One region of the Ornithinibacillus salinisoli genome, then DNA from elsewhere that is predicted to be linked to it. Evidence: riboswitches for the same ligand, from Rfam matches in the RefSeq annotation. Region 1 holds a riboswitch; each other region holds the start of a gene.
What was found. A riboswitch is a leader RNA that binds a small molecule or an ion and turns the genes downstream of it on or off. The one in region 1 is predicted to bind cobalamin.

Region 1 (5,845 bases):
CGAACCACGAACACTCAGCTGGATTCCTTTTTCCTTTGTAATTCTACGAGTGACGTCTAATACTGTATCACCTTCATAGACGGAAACCTCTGTAGATGACAGGATGACACCTCGTACATCCCCAGTAGTAATAGAGAAGGTTACTGTTTCCTTCGGTTTTTGTACTTCCTCTTTTGGTTCTTCTTTCGTTTCTGATCCTTTTTCTTCTACAGGTTTATCTTCAAGATCAGAGTTATTTTTTTTCTTAGATTCCTGCTTACTTGATGTATTATTACGATCTTCCTTTGTACTCTTAGAATTGTTTTCTTTTGCTGACTGAGCCGTTGATTCATCTTTATTCGTTTCTGTTATATCTTCACTACGTACCGATAACTCTTGTTCTGCCTGCTCTTCTTTTTCCTCCTCAACTTCTTGATGTTCTTTTTCACCAACAGCCAGCTGGTGGTGGTTAACAACTTCTACACGCTTTGTCGCATGATCTGAAACATTTGTTTGGGAAACAACTTCATCCTTTGCACAACCGGTTGTAATTATCGTGAACAGTGTGATAAGTATAATGAAAAAAAAGCGTCTCATCTCGAGCTCTCCTTTCCAAGATGAGGAGATCCCCCATTGCTGATGGGGGAATCCTTCACCAAATTAAGCTTTCGTTCTACGATTTAGCCATAAAACAGTACTCCCTAACAGTAATAACATGAATCCAAACAGCAAGAAATTCATTGTGTTGGTAGCTGTATGAGGAAGTTTTTTGCCAACGGTTTCCTCCTTGCCTGTTTCTTCCTGGTTTTTCTCTGATTCTTGTTTATCTGAACTAGATTCCTCATTATTTTCTTCCTTACCTGTACCATCATCGGTTTCTTTTTCATTATCTGAGCTTCCCTTTTCAACATCATTACCAGTTTCATCTTCAGTATCAGTCGCGTCTTCCGTATCTTCTTCGTCTAGAGATGGTGTAAATTGATAGACCGTTTTTCCGTCTCCGAGAACAAACTTTTGATAAGCAAGGAATGCAAGAAACGCTTGTTGTGTAGACATACCCATTGAATAATCATCATCAATAATATGACTAAATCCCCCATCACTCTGCTTAAACTTCAATAAATGCTGTACGAGATTTCCACCATCTTTCGTGAATGCATCGCTTGTAGGGTCAATGCCAATGGAGGATAAACCAGTTATCACTTGGGATACTGATTCACTAGAATCCCCACCATTGAAAACTTCAAAGTATCCACCTGTTTCATCCTGTTCTGTCGATAAGTAGGTAACTGCTCGTTCAATCGCTGCTGAAACTGCTGGACGATCTTGATAAGGAGCTAGTGCTGTTAACACCATTCCTGTAATATCCGCAGTTGGTCTGTCACCAAATAGTGCCCATCCACCAACGTCATACTCTTTATCCATGATTAAATCGATAAATAGATTTCTAACTTCATCGGAAACTTGATAGTCGCCACTGTCAATCGCTAATAAACCATAGATTGCCATATTAATAGATGGATTTTCAAAACTTCTGTGCTGTACAAGTTTATCCACTAAATTGTATCCAGCAACATCAGTCGCGTCTGTCCCAGCAGCAGATAATCCAATAATTACTTTTTCTAAATCAAATACGTTACGGAATTCCCCTTCTAGTTCTTTCACTCGGTGTTCTACGCTTGCCACATAGGACGATGGTATTCCTTGATCGGTATGAGCTATTCCCCAAATCCACCATTCATTACCATATTCCATAGCAATATTGTTATTCGCAATATACGTAGTGATTTCACTAATGTTATCTTGAATGATTTTATTCGTTATTTCCGGTAAAACATTATCAGTTGTTTCTTCTTTTTCATCTTCCGTTGAACCGTCTCCAGTATCTTCATATGATTGGATAGTCAACTGTACATGTTCTTCAGGCTGAACCTGATGTGCAACAATACTCGCCATTAATGGCTCTTCATTGACTGCTACTTGCCAATAATCATTTGTCTCTAGTTCCGTATTTCCGATATTTTGTATAAATGTAAAATATTCATTATCTACTGCGATTTCTAATGTTTTGTCATTGGTTATCGCAGCTTGATACAAGGCATCGTATGCACTCGCACCTTCCATTAGGGTTACCTCTGTTTCGCCTATAATAGTGCTTCCATCTTCAGCAATTGCTGATACTGTAACAGGAACAGAAGGAGTAAAATTATCAGTTAACGTGAACAAGATGTGTTCACCATTTTCAACCTCATATCCAGAAGCACCAACATCCGGGCCATGCCCATACACATTAAAAGACCACCAAAGTGAATCCGTTTGAACGGCATCTCCAATTCCTGTGATCATGTTACCAAAATCAAATTCATCATACGTAATCTCTACATTATGCTCTTCTCCAGCTTGAATCAGAACATCGAACGCGGTATCTCCCTCTTCGATTTGCATTGCAGTTAATGGAAGAACGGTTTCTCCATCTTCATCAAGTGCTATGATTGTAACCGCATTTTCTAACGTTGCTGCATAACTAGTTTGTGGTTGTAAAAAGACTAGATTACTAACTACTAAAAGAACGGTAAATAATACTGCAAGTTGCTTTTTTATAATTTTTTGCATCGCTTCATCATCCTCCGGTTTAATTTCATTAAAAAAAGCACCCCTTATATAGGGATGCATGAACGGTTATATGATTAGCGACGCTATGTATAGGTAAACCTATCATAAAACATGTGCAAGCACACCTCCCTATCCGCGTAGGTTGAATGGCGTAAAATACTAGGCAGGTCTCCTGGCTTATGTTCAACATTATCTATCACCTTCCCATCCGAAGACAGTGGTAACTTAATAGATAACTCCCATTTACAGTGGCGGGACCGCGCCGGATTTGCACCGGACTTCCCTATTAATGATTTCAGACGTGATCATGAAATCAACCTAATATTTTTCGTATTCAATTATCTTTATTGTAGTTAACAAATGATCTGAAGTCAAAAATAATTCATACTTTTGTAAAATATTTACGATGCACATGAGCGGTAACTATGCTGAGCGAGCAATGGTCTCCGACGTTTGGGCAATGGTTTACTTTGTGTGTCCGATATTCCCAGATCTTAAGATAAATATCCCACTATACTTCATTAAGGTAATTCATTACCGGCAGCACGGTAAATCCCGTACCATTCTTCTCTCGTCATTTCGACTTTTGATGCTTTGGCAATTTCTATTAAACGATTTGGATTCATTGATCCTACTACGGGTTGAATTTTTGCAGGGTGTCTTAAAATCCAGGCAATCGCTGTTGCTGATTTGGAAATTCCATATTTTTCTCCAACTTCCTGGAGCTTCGTATTTAATTCAGGAAACTGATCATTATCTACAAAAACACCTTCAAAAAATCCATATTGGAATGGGGACCAAGCTTGAATGGTCATATCATGTAATCGACTATAATCCAGGATACTTCCATCTCGATCGATACCATTTGCATTCTTCATATTTACATTTAATCCAGTATCGATCATGCCAGTATGCATAATACTGAATTGCAATTGATTCACAATTAAATCTTGTTCCACATATTTTTTTAGCAATTCAATTTGCATTGCATTGTGGTTACTTACCCCAAAATGACGTACTTTGCCGCTTTCCTTCAACTCGGAAAATGCTGCCGCAACTTCTTCAGGTTCAACAAGTGTATCAGGGCGGTGAAGAAGCAAGATATCGATATAATCTGTTTGTAATCGTTGAAGACTTTTATCAACAGAGTCTACAATATGTTCTTTTGAAAAATCGAAGAAGCCCTTTCGAATGCCTGTTTTTGTCTGCAGAACCATTTTCTCTCTAACAGAAGGATTCATTTGGATAGCTTCAGCAAAAATTTCCTCAGACTTTCCGCCACCATAAATATCGGCATGGTCAAAGAAATCAATTCCTAATTCCATCGCATGTTTGATGACATTCGCAGCACCTTCTTTTGATAAACTACTCATGCGCATACACCCTAACGAAATGTTCGATACGTTTATATCACTCGTTCCTAGCTTCATTGTTTTCATCATAACACCTCTATTTGATAATAATACTATAATTGTAGCACAACTTTTTCCACTAATATAAAATACAGCTGTTGATCTACTCTCTCTCATAGTTGAGCCACGCCACAGTTCGAATCATACAAAAAATCTGCCCAAGTTTCCTAATAACTTGAGCAGTTGTTTCATTCACCTATTCTCCCTTATAAACCCGTGCCTCATAAGGCTTTAACATAAACGAAGTCACATCGTTCATTTCAGAACTATCATAATTTCCGATTAATCTCTCTTTCACCTCAAATGATACATCATGTGGGAGCATAAATTCTACTTGTTCTTCACTAAAATTCGTTACTACGAGTAATTTCTCACCTTCATACGTACGCATGTAGGCATAGATTTTATCATGGTCAGGTAAAATCAAGTGATAATCCCCATACACAATAATCTCATGTTTTTTACGAAGTTCAATGAGTTGACGATAATAATGATAAATAGAGTTCGGGTCTGCTACTGCTTGTTTGGCATTGATCTCTTTATAATTCGGATTTACCTGTAACCATGGTTCACCTGTTGTAAATCCACCGTTTTCGGAATCATCCCACTGGACAGGTGTACGAGCATTATCTCTTCCTTTTACATAAATGGATTCCATAACCTTATTAGGGTCCCCGTTACCTTCGACTACTTTCTCATTGTACATATTCAGTATTTCGATATCTTTATACGCATCAATGGAATCAAACTTTATATTTGTCATGCCAATTTCTTCCCCTTGGTAAACATATGGTGTACCTTGCAGCATATGCAAGAACGTACCGAGCATTTTTGCAGATTCCACGCGATATGCTGCATCATTACCAAATCGGGATACAATCCTAGGCTGATCATGGTTATTCAAATATAAACTATTCCAGCCAACACCATGCAAACCAGTTTGCCATTTGGATATGCTGTTTTTTAAATCCCTTAGATCTAATGGTTTCAAATCCCATTTACCGTTCGGGCCGGAATCTAAATCCATATGCTCAAATTGGAAAACCATTTGTAATTCATCACGAGTTAAGTCGGTATACTTTTTCGCTTCTTCCACATCTACTCCAGGCATCTCACCGACTGTCATGATATCGTAGTTACCCAGTACTTCTTGATTCATCTCTTGTAAAAATTCATGAATTCGTGGCCCATTTTTAAAATATTTCGTTCCAGATACATATTTTTCTCCATTTGGATTCGGTGCATCTGGTAATCCTGGTACTTTGGAAATAAAATTGATTACATCCATCCGGAATCCATCAATCCCTTTATCAAGCCACCAACGCATCATCTGGTAAACTTCTTCCCGCAGTCTCGGATTCTCCCAGTTAAGATCTGGTTGCTTTTTACTAAATATATGCAAAAAATATTCATCCGTATTTTCATCATATTCCCAAGCAGAACCACTAAAGGTTGATTGCCAATTATTCGGTTCATTTCCGTTTTTTCCAGGGCGCCATATGTAATAATCTCGGTATGGATTATCCTTTGATTTTTTCGATTCACGGAACCAAGCGTGTTCATCTGAGGAATGGTTCACAACTAAATCCATAATTAACTTCATCCCACGATGATGGATTTCATCTAATAGTTCCTCCCAATCTGCCATCGTTCCAAATTCATCCATAATGGCTTGGTAATCTGAAATATCGTAACCATTATCATCATTTGGCGATTGATATACAGGTGATAGCCAGATGACATCTATTCCGAGTTCTTTTAAATAATCCAATTTTTCGATAATCCCTTTTATATCACCGATTCCGTCCCCATTACTGTCATTGAAACTTCTCGGATATATT
Region 2 (5,845 bases), on a different contig from region 1:
GGGAAGTTGTGTTACGGGTGAAGGCAATACTTAGAAGGTCAACTGCAACATCTTATAATGAAGCAGATGCACAAACGAAGAATTTACTTGTATTTCCTCATCTAACAATTGACCATGATGCACACCGTGTCACTGCAGATGGCGTTGAGGTGAGTCTAACACCGAAGGAGTACGAATTGCTTTGCTTCTTAGCAAAGGCTCCTGATAAAGTATTTAACCGTGAGCATTTGTTAAAAGAAGTATGGCAATATGAATTTTTTGGGGATTTACGTACTGTGGATACACATGTGAAACGGTTACGTGAAAAGCTTAATAATGTGTCCAAACAAGCCGCAAAAATGATCGTAACTGTTTGGGGAGTAGGATATAAATTTGAGGTAGATGATGTATAATGTTTTGGCGTAGTGTAGTAGGGAAACTAGCAATAACAATTCTTTTGCTAGTTTCTTTTGTATTATTTATATTAACAGTTTTACTATTAGAGTTTTTTGAGAACTTTCATATTCAAGAAGCCGAGAATGATATGATGCAAACTGCAACAAAGGTTTCGGTTATGGTTGAAAATCATGAGGATAAATCATTGATATATGAGACGACAGAAAGGGTAAAAGATACAGCAAGTCAGGTTGTAATTGCCTTTCCAGATGGCTCAATTTGGTTTTCATCAAGTAGTGAAGCGAGTTTAGCTTATTTGAATGAAAAATGGTTAAACGAAGAAGGGTATATACAGCAAGTTTTATCAAACAAACAAAAAGTTCAGGAACAAATTGATATACCTGAAAGTGAACAAGGAGCCATTGTAGTTGGTCATCCGATTGATAATGAGAATGCAGCAGTATTCGTTTATCAGTCTTTAGAGGTTGTGGATCAGACAAAAGCGGAAACAACTAAAATCATCTTTTTAGCAGCTGGAATAGCCATTGTCTTAACTACTATATTTGCTTTTTTCCTGTCAACAAGAATAACTTCTCCTTTAATAAAAATGCGAGAAGCTGCACTAGATTTAACAAGAGGAGAATTCAATACAAAGGTTCCAATATTAACTTATGATGAAATAGGCGAGTTAGCGATGGCATTCAATCGTATGGGTAGACAATTGAAATTCCATATTAACGCACTACATCAGGAAAAGGAACAGTTATCTAGTATAGTTCGTTCCATGGCAGATGGTGTTGTAACCTTAAGTCGTAATGGCGAAATGATTGTAATTAACCCTCCAGCTGAACGATTTTTAGAAGATTGGTATTTCGAGAAGAATGAAGCGGGTAATGGGAAGGATCGAAAGTTACCGTCTGAATTAAATAGTATTCTGCAAGATGTAATACAAGGTGAAAAAGAAATTTTAGAAGAGATTAGTCTCCAAGGTAGAAGTTATGTCATGATAATGACTCCACTCTACGATCAATCTTATGTACGAGGGGCAGTTGCGGTTATTCGTGACATGACAGAAGAGCGTCGATTGGATAAGTTGAGAAAAGATTTTATTGCAAACGTTTCTCATGAGCTGAGAACACCGATTTCGATGCTTCAAGGATACAGTGAGGCAATTGTTGATGATATTGCTGAGAGCAAGGAAGAGAAAAATGAACTGGCACAAATCATATACGAGGAGTCATTGCGATTAAGTCGACTTGTTAATGAACTATTAGATCTTGCGCGAATGGAAGCTGGTCATATTCAATTAAGTAAAACAACCGTAGATGTGGAACCATACGTTTCTCGGATTATTAGAAAATTTAAAGGAATAGCAGAAGATAATAATGTAAGACTTGAACTGGATAAGAATATTCAATTCTCTACTGTCGTTTGTGACCCAGATAGAATAGAGCAGGTTTTTACTAACTTAATCGACAATGCAATCCGTCATACAGATGAAGGAGGATTTGTGAAAGTATCCATCGATATTACAAGTTCTGAATGTAGTGTATCTGTAAATGATAGTGGAAGTGGTATTCCGGAAGAGGATTTACCATTTGTATTTGAAAGGTTTTATAAAGCCGATAAATCTCGTACAAGGAATAAAAAGCAAAAAGGAACGGGACTCGGTTTAGCAATAGCAAAGAATATTATCGATGCGCATCACGGTAAAATTACGGTAAATAGTAAATTAAATGTAGGTACAACCTTTAATTTCAAATTGCCAAATGATGCAAGCTAATTTGTGTTTTGTGTTAAGTATGATAAGATAATTTATAGAATTGAATACAGTATTAGATAATGGTGATTTACTTAATAGGGAATCTAGTGAAAATCTAGAACTGTCCTCGCAACTGTAAGTGAATACGAAATAAGCAATACCACTATATGTTACATATGGGAAGGGCTTAGAGTAGGTTAAGTTCATAAGTCAGTAGACCTGCCAATATCTAAATGTGTCAATGATCCCGGGGATAGGACTATTGAGGCGACCGAACAACATTATATTTGTGTCGATTGTCTAATGCTAACTCTATCATTGAGTTAGCTTTTTTAGTACTTGAATCCTTAATCGAAATATATAGGAGGATGGAATATGAGTAAGTGGGTTTTACGAATTGCTACATTACTTTTCGTGCTTGGTTTTGTAGCTGGATGTGGAAATGAGAATCCCAGTGGAGACAACGGAGATGCTAATGTCGCTGACGGAGAAGAGTCAGTTGAAATTTTAATTTCCAAAGATGAAGGTGCAGAAGTCATTACTAAGGAAGAAATATCCATTGAGGAAGGTGATATTCTTATGGAAGTAATGAAAGAACACTTTGATGTTGAGGAAGATGGTGGATTTATAACTTCGATTGAAGGTATCTCACCTGAAGAAGGCGAACAAAAAGCTTGGATGTATTTTATTAATGGTGAGAGTGCATCAGTTGGTGCAAATGAGTATGAATTAACACCAGGAGAAGAAATTAATTTTGATTTGCAAGCGTGGTAATTTGAAGTGAACACATACAAGTTAACATTACTTGCTTTGTTAGCTGCAATCGCGGTTGTTGGGAGAATTACCCTATCATTTGTTCCAAATATTCAACCAGTTACATCCATGGTTATTATATGCGGTATAATACTTGGTCCTGTTGCAGCAGTACTATTAGGGTTACTTACTACTTTTTTATCAAATATGTTACTTGGTATGGGAATTTGGACAATTTGGCAAATTGTATCATGGGCGATCATTGGGATTGTTAGTGGGTTAATAGGTAAAACGAAAAAAAGTATTCCATTATATGGTATCGTGTTATTTTCAATACTAAGTGGTTATTTTTACGGTTTCGTCATATCTTTGACCCAATATCAAATTACAGGTAAGTTTTTACCTTATTATCTAGCAGGGTTACCATATGATACATATCATGCTATTGGAAATGCATTTTTTATTACGATGATTTATCCAGTCTTAACTTATTTCATGAAAAAATATGCTAATGATCATTTTTGAACACAATGATGCTAGAACATAACTAAAACTTTCCACAGGGAACGCGAAGAGGCAAAGAGGATACATGGATAGGAGAAGTATGGAAACGGACAATGCTTCCCTTATTTGTGACCAAATTGGGTAATAAAGGGGGGGAAGGACATCTGTTCCGTTATTAACCGGAATGACAGATATTCTGGTACGAATTAGAGCAAATAACGTACTTGATGTCCGATTACATTGTCAAATGAGATTATTTTACGAAATAACGTACGCCATGTCCGCTCCGCTAAACCCCTACTCCAAGCGAAGACGATAAGACCCAAAGAAGCGAGGGAACTACTTGCGTAAACCTCTTTTTCCCTTGCGTCGTGGAATCCTAGTGCGAAGCATTACTAGAAGATGCAGGCGCAATTGTTTAGCACTATGCTTCGCATTTTATATATGATTAGCAACAAAGTATACGAAAACACTCTCAAAGAAAAATCCTAACTAATTCGAATTGAATTAGTTAGGATTTTTCTTTGACTAAAACACTTTTGTCACAGCCTCTTTGTGTTATAATTTAATTATTATTTTTCTTCAAATTTCAATGGATCACCATGAAATGGTTTTTCTGATATTTTTAGAGAATCACTGGGACATCCTTCAAAAGCATCTATCACATCTTCTTGAAGAGATTCTGGAATATTTTTATTTCCTTGGTTATTATCAATAACAACGTATGCGAGACCCTCATCATCGTAATCATATATTTCTGGTGCTGCTGCACCACATGCACCACATGCAATACAAGTATCTTTATCGATAATCGTATAGTTAACAGTCAACGAAAAGCCTCCTAGTAAATAAATTCCTCATAGTTATTGTAAATCGGTATGATTAACATTTCAATAGACAATATCATGGTATCATATAATTAAGTTATTTAGAGAGTTAGAGGTGATATTAATTGTGTATATAGAATTTTTTATTCTAAAAAGTGGATTACATTTGCAAGGGGAACGCACAATCTCTGGAATCTATCATTTGTTGAAAGGAAAAAAATCGATACAGTCTATACACGATGCAAGGATGTTCCAAATAGAGAAAGTATATGGTTTATATCCTAACTTACATAAAGAATTTTTTGATAAGAAAGTCAAAGAGTTAAATAAAAACGAATTGATATCATTTGAGACAAATTCGGAAGAAATATTTCGCCTTACAAATGCTGGAAAACAATGGTTAAATCAACATGACAACATAATACCTTATTCTTACTTTAATGGTCTGAAATACAGTAGCATAAGTCCCATCTTTTATGAACGCTTATTATTACTAATTCAAACTTTAACGAATAGTAATAAGAAAAACTTTTCATTTATTCCCATCGTTGATAAAGTAGCAGTTACAAGTTGGGTAAAAAATTATTATCGAAAAACGAAGAGGGATAATCAAACATTGTTGCATCATTTATACCATGATATTTCTTCTATTTTACAACAAATAAAACCGACAGAAGCAGCCATATTTGTTGATCGTTTAACTGGGTACAAATATTACGGAATGAGTATTGATCAGCTTGCCAATAAGTATAGCCTAGAGCCTGAAGATATTAGACTTTTGCTAGTAGGTATTATACATCAGATGTTACAAAGAATTGACAATAATAAAGATAACTACCGTATTTTACCGTTGTTGCTTACTGATTTGTCAGGAAATCATCTCATTACAAATACAGCAAAAAGAACGAAACAACTTTTAGATAGAAATTACAGCATTGACCATATAGCAAGGATACGAGGCTTGAAGGAAAATACCATACAGGATCATATCGTCGAAATTGCACTATATGATACTGATTTTCCAATTTATAATTATGTAGATAAGAAGGTCGAGAAAGAGATCGTAGCAGCTATAACACAATTAAAGTCATTTAAATTAAGAGAAATTAAACATGCGGTTCACGAAAATATAAGCTATTTTCAAATTCGGCTTGTATTATCGCAAACCGAATACCAACTAAAATAGGGGTATAAAATGATTGAAGAAATGAATTTAGAGCAGCAATTACTAAGGTATTTTAACTATTCATCATTTCGAAGTGGCCAAAAAGAAATAATTAAAGATGTCCTTAGCCAGAAAGATATATTAGGTGTATTGCCTACAGGATCTGGCAAATCAATATGTTATCAACTACCTGCAACATTACTTGATGGAGTTACTATCGTTGTTTCACCTTTGATTTCATTAATGGAGGATCAAGTAAAACAACTAAGGGCAACAAATTTTAAAGAGGTAGTTGCCATTAATAGTTTTTTAGAGCCTACAATCAGAAATAAAGTTATCCAACATATTAATCAATATAAATTAGTATATGTTTCACCCGAACTATTACAGCAAAAAGAATTGATTAATCGATTGAAAAAAATTAATATAAGTTTATTTGTTATTGATGAAGCACATTGT
Region 3 (5,845 bases), on a different contig from region 1:
ATTTGCAGGTGTTACCGAAAGCGATGAGCCTAATACGATAAACAAATCGGACTGCAAGGTTTTTTCTTCTGCTTGTAGAAACGTATCTTCTGGTAACATTTCTCCAAATAACACGATACCTGGCCGGATAGGACCTCCACACGCAGCACAATATCCATTTCCTTTTAAGTACGCCAGGCGATTATGGTTCTTGCCACAGATGTGACAGTAAATCTTATGAAATGTACCATGAAGTTCCATTACATTCTTGCTTCCTGCATCGTGGTGAAATCCATCAACATTTTGTGTGATGATTCCTTGAATCCTATTTTGTTTTTCCCAATTAGCTAATATGAAATGTCCTTCATGTGGCTTGTAAGCATGAATTTCATTTAAGCGGAATTGGTAAAACTCAATAAATTCCTGTGGGTTTTGCTCTAATGCCTGTACATTTGCAAGCTCATCTGGATTGAACTTCTCCCATAGCCCACGATTTTTGGAACGGAAATCAGGAAGTCCGCTTTCTGTTGACATACCTGCTCCAGTAAAAACTATTACATGATTAGATTCCTTCATAAGATTTACAATTTCATCCATAACGAAAACCACACCTTATATTTTATTCTGCTACAAAACTAGATGACACCTTGCTCAATCATGGCGTCTGCTACTTTCGTAAATCCAGCGATACTTGCTCCAGATATTAAGTTTCCTGGTTTATGGTAAGCTTCTGCAGCTTGAACACTGTTTTGATAAATGTCTTTCATAATTTGCTGTAATTTCTTATCAACCTCTTCAAAAGTCCAGGCCATCCGAGAACTATTTTGTCCCATTTCTAGAGCTGAAACGGCTACACCTCCAGCATTCACTGCTTTGGCTGGTCCGAAGAGGATGTTGCTTTCTAGAAACAGTGCAATTGCATCAGCTGTTGAAGGCATATTTGCCCCTTCAGCGACTATTTTTACACCATTTTCAACTAACGTTTTCGCGGCTTTTCCGTCTAATTCATTTTGGGTTGCACATGGTAAGGCGATATCACATGGAATGGACCAAATACCTGAACTTCCTTCCATATATGTTGCACTTGGATGGATGAGCGCATATTCACTTATTCTTCTTCTCTGTACTTCTTTTAATTGTTTGACTGTATCCAAATTAATGCCATCTGGATCATAAATATAACCTCCGGAATCACTGCAGGCGATAACGTTTGCGCCTAATTCCATGGCCTTTTCTATCGCATAAATAGAAACATTACCCGATCCTGATATAACAACATTTTTACCAGCTATCGATTGTCCTTGGTCATTGAGCATTTCTTTTACAAAATAAATGGCACCATAACCTGTTGCTTCCTTACGAGCTAAACTACCACCATAAAGAAGTCCTTTCCCTGTTAAAACACCAGCCTCAAAACTTCTCTTTATTTTTTTATATTGACCAAACATATAGCCAATCTCTCTAGCACCAACACCAATATCACCTGCTGGTACATCTGTATCTGGTCCAATATGATTCGCTAACTCCATCATATAGCTTTGGCAAAATCGCATAATTTCTCCGTCAGATTTTCCTTTTGGATCGAAGTCAGCACCACCTTTTCCGCCACCAATTGGCTGTCCAGTTAGAGCGTTTTTAAAAATTTGTTCAAACCCGAGAAATTTGATTATACTCGTGTTAACAGATGGATGAAAACGTAAGCCACCTTTATAGGGCCCAATAGCGCTGTTGAATTGTACGCGGTACCCTCGGTTAACTTGAATATTGCCCTGATCGTCTACCCATGGTACACGAAATGTTATTAATCGTTCTGGCTCAACGATTCGTTCTAAAATATTATGATGTATATAATGTGGATTCTTCACCAGAACCGGTTTTATTGATTTGAAAATCACATATACTGCTTGGTGAAATTCTTCCTGGTTAGGATCTTTTTCCTTCACTTTATTAAACACACTATCGATATAATTTTGAACTTCAACGGAAGTATTGGTCTCTGTAAGTAAACTCATGGTGTCCTCCTGTATATGCAATATAAGTACTAGATATTAAGACTAGGTATAAATTATATCAAACAACAATCAAAATTGAAGTGAAACGCTCATGAAAATTTTGTTACAAATTTGTTTCTCTATTTCCAGGTTACGATAAAATGGATAGAGTTTCTCCTGTTATTTTGAACAGTATTTAACATGTTTATTAATGTATAATGCATGATAACTAATTTTCTTTTATATTGCCCTTTACCTTTACGTAACGTGAACATTTATAGTAAGTGAAAGGAGTTGAACATGACATGCTAATTAAAGAAGTAGCTGAAAAGCTAAATACAACAGCACGGTCCATACGTTTTTATGAGGAAAAGGGGCTGATATCACCAAAAAAAGATGAGGAAAATGACTATCGATATTTTACGGAAAAAGACTTGCTCCGATTAAGTACGATACTTGCATTGCGAGAAGTAGGCTTTCCAGTTAATGAGATCAAAGTTCTTTTAGAAGATCCTAGTATGAGTATCCAACAGTATCTGAATATCCAGCGGTCTGCTTTATATGAAAAATGGATTGAGATGAGAGATATGATTGAGACAATTGACGAAATGGTTGATCGGACAACGGAAGATTCCTATTTACCAAAAGACTTTTATGCTTTGGCGCAACATCTTAAGAATTTAAAATCGATCCGTAAAAATTGGACTGATCGTTGGAATTTTGATCAACAGGCATCAGACTATGATGAAAATATAAAAAAACAAGGATTCTCTTTCAATGTACATGAGGGTTATGATCAAGCACTCGCAAGAATAGTCGAAAAAACATCATTACAGCCTGGGAATACATGTTTAGATATTGGAATTGGAACAGGTAACCTTGGTTCAAAGTTTTTACAAGATGGTATCAAAGTGATTGGTGTTGATCAATCTGAAAAAATGCTTGAAAAGTGTAAGGAGAAACATCCACAAATAGAAACACGAAAGGGACATTTTCTTGCGCTTCCGATCTTGGACCATTCCGTAGATGCCGTCGTATCAAGCTATGCATTACATCATTTACCTGATGAGGAAAAAGTCATAGCACTAGAGGAAATGACAAGAGTATTAAAACCAAATGGACAAATTTGTATCGCAGATCTCATGTTTACAGATAAAGTACATCGTGAAAAGGTGATTGCAGACTTTCAAGCGGTAGGCAACCAAATCGCGATCGAATGTATTGCAGATGAATATTATGCTGATCGATCCTTGTTAACAAATTGGTTTTCTAACTGTGGTTATCAAATTGAAAGTTACCAGTTTAATAGGATTTTAGGTATGATCTATGCAAGACGTCATAAATAATTTTCTATTCCTTATTGCATCCGCTATCAATCTATGATAGCATTATATACAACATATTGAGTTAATAAAATACAAAACATACTATATATAGTATCAACAAGTTAAGGTGACACGAGTTGTCTTAAAAGGGAATCTAGTTAGAATCTAGAACTGCCCCCGCAACTGTAAGTGTGGACGAACGAGGAAACCACTGTATCAGCATCGATTATGATATGGGAAGGTCTTTAGTAGGGAGAAACACAAGTCAGGAGACCTGCCATAGCTTAGTAGTTTCATTTCTCCGGGGTGAGAGAAGGTGGAACGATAGAGATTCTATGTTTTCATTTCTGTCGTTTTAAGCCGTTCCTCCAACAAGAGTGAACGGCTTTTTATATATTATCAATGAAAAATGGAGGAAATACGATGATTACAGATACTTCAATGATCCATGAACACGTCTGCGGTTTGGTTGATCAAGTAGCACAAGAATTTAATTTAGATATGAAAGCTTATAAAGAAAAGTCTTTACAAGCGATTAGTCCAGAAATGTCCTGGGAAAGAGCAACAGATATTTTAGTGAAAAATGCATTAGAGAACATTGATGAAGCAACTCCAAACTGGACTTACGTTGCTAGTCGAATATATTTACAGGAGCTATATCGTCAAGCAGGAATGACCAGGAATAACGATCCCAAATTGGGTTATGGATATTTTTATCAATTAATAGAACGATTAACACATAAAGGTATTTATACGAAGGATTTATTATTGAAATACTCTAAGAGTGATATAGATTTTTTAGAAAAGCAAATGGTTTCAAATCGAGACTTGCTATTTAATTATTTAGGCTTATATACCTTAGCAACCAGATACTTAGCAACAGACCACGAAAAAAATACATATGAGTTACCGCAAGAACGGTGGATGATTATTGCCATGCATCTAATGCAGGATGAAGACCGTGCTAAGCGACTGAATTTAGTAACAGAGGCATATTGGGCACTAAGTAATCTATATATGACTGTAGCAACACCGACATTAACGAATGCAGGCAAAACGCATGGCCAATTATCAAGCTGTTTTATTGATACGGTTGATGATAGCTTACAATCTATTTACGACAGTAATACCGACATAGCAAAGCTATCTAAAAACGGTGGCGGAATTGGTGTCTACATGGGAAAAATTAGAGCAAGAGGTAGTTCTATTAAAGGATTTAAAGGCATGTCTAGTGGCGTCGTTCCATGGATTAAGCAGTTAAATAATACTGCCGTTAATGTCGACCAGCTTGGGACAAGAAAGGGTGCCATAGCCATTTATTTGGATGTATGGCACTTGGATATTGAATCCTTCCTCGATTTAAAACTAAATAATGGGGATGAACGGATGCGGGCTCACGATATTTTTACCGGGGTTTGCTTGCCAGATTACTTTATGGAGCAAGTAGAAAACCGTGGTGATTGGTATTTATTTGACCCCCACGAAGTTCGACAAGTAATGGGGTATTCGTTGGAGGATTTTTATGATGAAGAGAAAAGTGACGGGGAATGGCGCCTGAGGTATCAGGAATGTATTGCATCGGAGGAATTAACGAAGAAAAAAGTACCTGCTATTGAAATTATGAAACGAATTATGAAGTCTCAACTCGAATCAGGTACACCATTTATGTTTTACCGAGATGAAGTAAATCGTCAAAATAGTAACTCGCAAAATGGTATGATATATTGCTCCAATCTTTGTACGGAAATTACACAAAATCAGTCGCCTACCGAATTTATCGAAGAATATATCGAAAATGAAAACACTATAGTTAAGAAATATAAAACTGGAGATTATGTTGTATGTAATTTAAGTTCGATTAATTTAGGAAAAGCTGTCCCAGATCAAGTGTTAGATCGTTTAATTAAAATTCAAGTTCGTATGCTTGATAATGTAATCGATATTAACACATTACCAATAAAGCAAACACAGCTAACCAATCAAAAATATCGAGCGATAGGATTAGGTACCTTTGGATGGCATCATTTATTGGCGCTAAATAACATTCGTTGGGAGTCTCAGGAAGCAGTGACATTCGCAGATGAATTATATGAAAACATCGCATATTTAACTATAAAAAATAGTATGGAATTGAGTAAAGAAAAAGCTGCTTATCCTGCATTTGAAGACAGTAAATGGAGTACTGGTGCTTACTTCGAAGAAAAGGGATACACAGATGAGAAGTGGACATCGCTCCAACAAGATGTACGAAAGTATGGGATACGTAATGGGTATTTGATGGCAGTTGCGCCAAATTCAACAACTGCAATGATAGCTGGTTCGACAGCTAGTATCGATCCTATTTTTAAAGTATTCTACAACGAAGAGAAAAAAGATTTTAAAATTCCTACTACACCACCAGACATCAATCATCAAACATATGATGTGTATCGAAGGTCTGCGTATATCGTTGATCAAAGATGGTCTGTTAAGCAAAATGCAGCACGGCAAAAACATATCGATCAGAGTCTATCATTCAATTTCTATGTCCCGAATACCATACGGGCATCT

Region 2: another riboswitch for cobalamin. It lies ahead of ACFSTA_RS13100 (DUF4430 domain-containing protein); the one in region 1 lies ahead of ACFSTA_RS01300 (DUF4430 domain-containing protein).
Region 3: another riboswitch for cobalamin. It lies ahead of ACFSTA_RS04795 (ribonucleoside-diphosphate reductase subunit alpha); the one in region 1 lies ahead of ACFSTA_RS01300 (DUF4430 domain-containing protein).

The regions. Positions count from the first base shown of each region.
Region 1 is NZ_JBHUMI010000003.1:235,591-241,435, forward strand. It holds gene ACFSTA_RS01295 (DUF4430 domain-containing protein) at 1-576, opposite strand, end outside; gene ACFSTA_RS01300 (DUF4430 domain-containing protein) at 640-2,592, opposite strand; cobalamin riboswitch at 2,738-2,929, opposite strand; gene ACFSTA_RS01305 (aldo/keto reductase) at 3,114-4,031, opposite strand; gene ACFSTA_RS01310 (glycoside hydrolase family 13 protein) at 4,201-5,845, opposite strand, start outside.
Region 2 is NZ_JBHUMI010000016.1:476,130-481,974, forward strand. It holds gene ACFSTA_RS13090 (response regulator transcription factor) at 1-392, shown strand, start outside; gene ACFSTA_RS13095 (ATP-binding protein) at 392-2,158, shown strand; cobalamin riboswitch at 2,202-2,378, shown strand; gene ACFSTA_RS13100 (DUF4430 domain-containing protein) at 2,513-2,911, shown strand; gene ACFSTA_RS13105 (ECF transporter S component) at 2,918-3,415, shown strand; gene ACFSTA_RS13110 (ferredoxin) at 3,967-4,224, opposite strand; gene ACFSTA_RS13115 (helix-turn-helix domain-containing protein) at 4,349-5,407, shown strand; gene ACFSTA_RS13120 (RecQ family ATP-dependent DNA helicase) at 5,417-5,845, shown strand, end outside.
Region 3 is NZ_JBHUMI010000008.1:231,192-237,036, forward strand. It holds gene ACFSTA_RS04780 (NAD-dependent deacylase) at 1-576, opposite strand, end outside; gene gdhA (NADP-specific glutamate dehydrogenase) at 615-1,991, opposite strand; gene ACFSTA_RS04790 (MerR family transcriptional regulator) at 2,276-3,316, shown strand; cobalamin riboswitch at 3,404-3,591, shown strand; gene ACFSTA_RS04795 (ribonucleoside-diphosphate reductase subunit alpha) at 3,719-5,845, shown strand, end outside.